One region of the Salinivibrio sp. VYel1 genome, then DNA from elsewhere that is predicted to be linked to it. Evidence: riboswitches for the same ligand, from Rfam matches in the RefSeq annotation. Region 1 holds a riboswitch; the other holds the start of a gene.
The links. Region 1 has a riboswitch for lysine ahead of EHW58_RS03560 (Na+/H+ antiporter NhaC family protein). Riboswitches for the same ligand answer to the same signal wherever they lie in the genome.

Region 1 (3,510 bases):
GTAACCCAAGCATCTGTTTGTAGTGGCGGCGACACACAGAAACATAACGTTCATTGCCCCCAATCACCACCTGATCACCATCCGCAATGGCATTACCCTCGCTATCTTGGCGAATAACTCGACTCGCTTTACGTCCACAATGGCAAACGGTTTTCAGTTCAACGAGCTTATCAGCCCACGCCAACAAGTACTGCGACCCTTCAAACAGCTCACCACGAAAATCCGTTCTTAATCCATAACACAATACTGGGATCCGCAGCTTATCCACCACATCGGTGAGCTCAAGGACTTGCTGTTTGGTCAAAAATTGGCTCTCATCAATCAATAAACAGTCAACTTTCTCTTGCGCCAAGATAGTCGCAACGTGCTCGAATAGCGACGTCTGATTGTCATACAGGTGGGCATCAGCTTCTAAGCCAATTCTAGAACTAATTTTTCCGACCCCATAGCGGTTATCAATCGCGGCGGTAAATAGTAGAGGCTGCATACCGCGTTCTTGGTAGTTAAAGGCCGATTGTAACAAGGTGGTCGACTTACCCGCGTTCATTGCCGAATAATAAAAGTATAACTGAGCCATAACTGTCTCTACACGTAATGCCCGTTTTGGGCGAGCTGGATTAAATAAACAGGCATGCTACCGCACTAGCAGAAAAAGAAAAGCCCCGCCGAAGCGAGGCTAGATAATTAACCGACCAATTTACACGGTCGCTTTTTAAGCCACATTAACCCAGCACATAGTGCAACGAACGCAAACACGGTCGCCATCAAAGACCAAAGAAGTGACGCGGTAAAGCCTAACACCATGAAGCCTACGGTTGAGACAAGCGCCCCGCCAATAGCATAAGGGAGCTGGGTGGCGACGTGGTCAATATGTCCACATCGTGCCCCTGTTGAAGACAAGATAGTGGTATCAGAAATTGGTGAACAATGATCGCCAAATACCGCCCCCGCCAATACTGCTGAGAGCATAGGTAGCATCAGAGCAATCTCTGTCGCCGCGGCAAGATCGCCTGCGATAGGAAGCATAATACCGAACGTCCCCCACGACGTCCCTGTTGCAAAGGCCATCACTGCCGCCAACAAGAAGAGCACCACAGGCAAGAGTTGCGCCGGTAAGTTCCCCTCAACTAAAGACGACAAATATTTGCCTGTTTGTAGGTCACCAATAATATGGCCAATTGACCAAGCAAATAACAGAATGAGGATCGCGCCAAACATAGACTTTGCGCCCACCCAAAGGGTTTTCGCAATATCTGATACCGCAATACCTTGTTTACCTGTCATCACTAAGGACACAGCTAAACCCGCCAGTCCACCCCACAGCAATGACATGCCGACATCGGTATTTTCAAACGCGCCGAGGAGAGAAAAGGATTGTGCATCAGCGGCCAAGGCCTGCCCGCCGGTATATAGCATCGCTCCCACCGTCGCCACGACTAGCATAATAATGGGGGCGACCAAATCAGCCACGCTGCCTTTATCACTTTCTTCAATCCCTAAGTCATCGCAGATATCAGCGCAGTTTTCACTTTCATCGCCCAATCGACTGCCTTTTTTCGCCTGATATTCAAACTGACGCATCGGGCCAATATCCAGTTGAAACCAAACCACCGCAAACACTAAGAGCAAGGCAAAAATGGCGTAAAAGTTCATCGGGATCATGGTGACAAATGCCCCTAGAGCCGTGTAATCCGTCACACCATGCGCCACTAAAATCGAGCCAATCACGGTAATGATATAGGCTCCCCAGCTTGATGCTGGCGTGATCACACACATAGGGGCTGCCGTGGAGTCAAGGATGTAAGCCAGTTTCGCTCGAGAGACGTGAAATCTATCTGTCACGGGGCGAGAAACGGCGCCCACCGCTAAGCTGTTGAAATAATCATCGACAAATATAAATACGCCGAGAAAAGCGGCGAGCAGTTTCGCCCCACGTTTACTCTTGATCCGGCTTTGCGCCCAATTGGCGAACGCGCGTGTCCCTCCAGAAAGAGACAGGAGCGCAGTGATCATACCGAGTAAAATAAGAAACGCGAGAATACTTAAATTCCAGCTATTTAAGCCTCCATCAGCAATAAATAGCCCAGTGATTACCTCAAGTAAGTACTGTCCAGAAGAGAGGAAAGAAAAATCGGTCAGTAATACAGTACCCAGTACGATTCCCATGCCCAACGACAATAAAACCCGTCGTGTGGCAATCGCGAGGCCTAGCGCCAATAAAGGGGGAAGCAGTGATAAAGCGGATGAAGAAAAATCTGTTAAGTTCATGATCTCAGTGTCAACCAGGTGGTTGGAGATCTACTGCAGAAATGAAGACGGTAAGGTGTGGTATCACACGGCAAACAACTTGCCTCCTACATACAGTAGCGCTCCATAGTGTATTTCCAAGTACTATGGCAGTGCTGCCCCTATTCGGTAACAGCCCCAGCTCAATCGGTGTGATGACCTGATTGGCTTCGGCGTTGTTTCCTTTTATGCGCTCTCATCGGTATCACCCTCTTGCGCACGACTTATAAACAACGCACCTCTACGTTAAGCGTGGTGCATTCTACACAACGTGTTTACTATCGCAACTATTTATGGTTGAAAAAACGTCGATTAACCCCCACCTTACTCGATGCCAATAAAATGCGTCTTATCTTCTATTTTTTTAGACATCTGTTTCAAAAAAGACAATAGAATTAAAGTCAAATTTGCGGTTAACTTGCAATTAATGAACAATATGGCGTATTAATATAGGTCATATTGTATATTTCAATTATACTGCTATCATTCTTTCAATTAACATATAAATCAAATAGGAACCAATAATGTCTGATGCAATGAAAGCCTTACTCAATTTGCGTAGCTTACGCGCAGTTGCAAAAGAGATGTCTACTGAGCAACTGAACGAAGCCTTAGAAAAATTACAAACGGTTGTTGAAGAGCGCAAAGAAATCGATCGCCAAGCTGAAGCGCAAGAAAAAGAGCGCTTAGAGAAGTTAGAAAAATACCGTGCTATGTTAGAAGCCGACGGTATTGACCCAGAAGAAATCGTGGCATTGTTAGGTGGTGCTTCCAAGAGCAAAGCATCGGGTAAACGCGCGACTCGTCCAGCAAAATATCAATATACGGGCGAAGATGGCTCACAAAAAACCTGGACAGGCCAAGGTCGTATGCCGAAAGTGATTCGCGAAGCGATTGAGAGCGGTGCGGCTAAGCAGGAAGATTTCCTCATCCCAGGCCAAGAAGCCTAAGTCCATATTCCCGCATAAAAAAAGAGGCGCTCAGCCTCTTTTTTTTATCCCTTAACCAAATTTAATTCTGTCTGCCAAATGGCTCACCGCTAACGCAAAGTAGTGCGAGCGATTCCATTTCAATAAACTCTGATAATTATTATAAACAAGATAAGCCCTGCCTTTACCATCATCAGGCTGAATCAACCACGCATTGATATCGACGGCGGGTAGCGCCTGACCATTCAAACGGCGCACACCACGCGTCTGCCAGGCACTCAATGAGTGTGCTTTA
Region 2 (3,510 bases), on a different contig from region 1:
TTACTTTGCGGTGGCGAAGATCCAAAACGATCAGCGAGACAGCTACGCAGCACGCAAAGGGTGGAGCAGCGAAGAAGCGGAGAAATGGCTCGGGCCGAACTTAAACGGCTAACGAAAGAAGCCAGCACATTGGCTGTGCTGGCTTTTTTATTATTCAAATAAGTCCGCGTGTAACCGCTGCACCACCTGGGTGGCATCGTCATCTTCAACCACAACACATACATTGTGGTTGCTGGCACCGTAGCAAATCATGCGTAGTTTATGTTGTGCTAAGGCACTGAACACCGGTGCTGTCGCGCCAGCAGTATGATTCATATCATTGCCAATCAGCGCTACCACCGCCAGGTTCTCGCAGATCTCGACATGACATAACTGGGTCAGCTCGGCGATAGCCGCTTGTGGCAGCTGCGGCGCGTCGCCCTGAGTGTTGGTTTGATCAAGGGTTAAAGCGACACTGACCTCCGAGGTGGTGATCAAGTCCACCGAGATTTCAAATCGTGCCAAAACCTCAAATACTTTGGCCAAAAAACCATATGCATGGAACATGTTTAAGCTGGTTAGTGTCACCATGGTTTGGTTTCGTCGTAAGGCGACGGCACGAAACAGCGGTGCCGAGTGCGCGTGCTCGCGGATCCAGGTGCCGCCTTGCTCAGGCGCTCTCGCGGCCCCGACAAACACTGGTATATGTTGGCGTACTGCAGGCAGCAAGGTGGACGGGTGCAGGATTTTGGCACCAAACGTGGCCATTTCTGAGGCTTCGCTAAAACTAATCTCACTGATTGGGCGCGCTTGTTCGGCAATCCGCGGGTCGGTGGTATAAATCCCGGGCACATCGGTCCAAATGGCCAAACTCTCTGCGTCCACGGCTTCGGCGAACAGTGCTGCACTGTAGTCGCTACCACCACGGCCTAAGGTGGTGGTTTGTCCGTGGGCATCCGCGCCGATAAACCCTTGGGTGACCACTCGATGTGTGGCTAAATGCGGAAGCAATTGGTCGTGGCACTGTGTTCGCGTCTGTTGTGGGTCAGGCTGGGCACAGCCAAACTGGCTGTCGGTGCGCAGCAATTCACGCGCATCTACTCTCAAAGCGGTTATACCTCGGCTGTTGAGCAAATGGGTGAAAATATGGGTTGAGATCAGCTCGCCGCAGGCAACTAACGCATCCGTTAGCGCTGTGTCAGGAATGATGGCCGCTTTTTCGGCATACTCGGCAATGGCGAGATGCCAGTGCTCGACGGCTGCTTGCGTGTTTTGGCAATCAGGAAGTTGCTGCAATATTGCTTGGTGAGTGGCATTAATGGCGTCCAACTTGGCTTGGCGCACGTCAGGGTCGCTGATCCCTTTTGCGAGCGCGACTAAATGATTGGTCACTCCGGCGCACGCACTGATCACGATTAAACGGGTTTGCGGGTTTTGCTCGATAACCGCGGCGCTTTTCTGCATCGCCTCTAGCGTCCCGACACTGGTGCCGCCAAACTTAGCGACTGAAATTGATGGTAACGGGTTCACGTCCTTTTCCCCTTTTGAGCTCGTGCTCATTGATTCAATATATTCAAAAGTCAGTGGGGAACATCAGAAGTCACATCGTGACCGCGATAAATACCGCGACAAGGTAGGAAGAGCAAACGGCAGGCATTCTGCCAGAAGCGCTCCACCTGTCTGTCCATATGGATGACAAGTGACAGCCTGAAGGATTCAGCCTTCAAGGCCGGCAGCGTATCGACCCCGATTTTACGCCACCTCGGCATTGTCTCCCCTGGTTATCACGCTTAGGAGTGGGGCTCCGCCTGATAACTGCCTGAGAAATGCACCTCTTCTGCATGTTCAGTCATGGGTTGGTGACCGCATGAACAGTTTTAACATTACGGGTGTGGTCGCAGGGTGTCAACCGTGTTTTTGCTCTTGATGGGGGAGCACTGCCCAGCCCCCGCTTTCACCGAGGGAAAGGAGGCCATTGCGCCCTATCGGCACTGAAAAGAAACATAAATCGCCGCTAGCGATCACACAGTTCATGTGCCAGAGGCTAGGGGGATGGCGAAAAAATATGCTATAACGGTGAGCCTCGGTACCAACAACAAGGATTCGTGATGGCTCGTGCAATTTCCGATATTCAGTCTTTTCAACCCGTCGCTCGCACATTGATGGGGCCAGGGCCCTCTGACATTTACCCGTCGGTGCTGCAATCATTGAGCAAGCCGACATTGGGGCATCTTGACCCCTTATTCATTGGCATGATGGATGAGGTCAAGCAGCTACTGCAGTACGCTTTTCAAACCGACAATCCGTTTACCATTGCGGTCTCTGCCCCCGGGAGTGCGGGGATGGAAGCCTGTTTTGTCAATTTGGTGGAGCCTGGCGACACAGTGATCGTCTGTCGCAATGGCGTGTTTGGCGACCGGATGCGAGAAAACGTGGAGCGTTGTGGCGCACATGCGGTCATGGTTGATGATGCCTGGGGCGCTCCGGTTAATCCTGAAAAGGTTGAAGCGGCCTTGAAGGCGCACCCGGAGGCTAGCATAGTCGCATTTGTCCACGCGGAGACGTCCACAGGCGCTTGCTCTGATGCACAGGCCCTTGCCACCTTGGCACGTGAACACGGCTGCCTCACTATTGTCGATGCGGTGACCTCACTCGGTGGCGTGCCGTTGAAGGTGGACGAGTGGCAATTAGATGCAGTCTATTCAGGCAGTCAAAAATGTTTGTCGTGTGTACCGGGCTTGTCGCCAGTGACATTCTCGCCCCGTGCAGTAGAAAAAATGCAGGCGCGGACTCACAAGGTGCAAAGCTGGTTTCTCGATCAAAGTTTGGTGCTGGGGTATTGGAGCGGCGACGGCAAACGTAGCTACCACCACACGGCACCCGTGAATAGTTTATATGCCCTACATGAAGCCCTGCTCAAACTGTATCACGAAGGGATTGAGAACGCGTGGCAACGCCACGATACCATGCATCAGCGTTTGAAAGCGGGATTGGACAATTTAGGGATTGGCTTTGTGGTCGATGAACCTTATCGTTTGCCCCAGCTTAACGCCGTTTATATTCCTGAGGGCGTGGATGATGCCGCCGTGCGCCAGCATTTACTTCACACCTATAACTTGGAAATTGGCGCTGGCCTCGGTGATTTGGCGGGTAAAGCCTGGCGAATCGGCTTAATGGGCTACGGCGCAAGGGATGAGAACATTGCCCTGTGCCTTAAAGCCCTTGAAGAGGCATTGCGCTAGGGCGTTGAATGATCCGGTAGGGTATGGCGGATTGTCCATACCTTCGCCGCGTTTGGATACAAGTAACGCGCTTCTTGCTGGATATCGCGAGCTCGCTGACGGTCACCGATTTGTAGGGCCACTTGATAGGCATGCTGATAGCCAGCAAAGCGTGGTCGTTGTGCGACTTGGCGCAATAATTGGTTAAGATGTTGCTGGCGCTCAGTGTCAGACAGAGTTGCTAAATTAGCCTGAAAGTGACGGCTTTGTTGTGCGTGGGCGAGCTTTTGCTGCCACCATGGATGTTGCT

Region 2: another riboswitch for lysine. It lies ahead of lysC (lysine-sensitive aspartokinase 3); the one in region 1 lies ahead of EHW58_RS03560 (Na+/H+ antiporter NhaC family protein).

Annotation. Positions count from the first base shown of each region.
Region 1 is NZ_RSAM01000002.1:207,129-210,638, reverse strand. It holds gene EHW58_RS03565 (thymidine kinase) at 1-577, opposite strand, end outside; gene EHW58_RS03560 (Na+/H+ antiporter NhaC family protein) at 685-2,268, opposite strand; lysine riboswitch at 2,357-2,538, opposite strand; gene EHW58_RS03555 (H-NS family nucleoid-associated regulatory protein) at 2,811-3,236, shown strand; gene EHW58_RS03550 (lytic transglycosylase domain-containing protein) at 3,288-3,510, opposite strand, start outside.
Region 2 is NZ_RSAM01000014.1:83,307-86,816, reverse strand. It holds gene metH (methionine synthase) at 1-112, shown strand, start outside; gene lysC (lysine-sensitive aspartokinase 3) at 151-1,539, opposite strand; lysine riboswitch at 1,637-1,824, opposite strand; gene EHW58_RS13310 (alanine--glyoxylate aminotransferase family protein) at 2,088-3,221, shown strand; gene EHW58_RS13305 (Wzy polymerase domain-containing protein) at 3,218-3,510, opposite strand, start outside.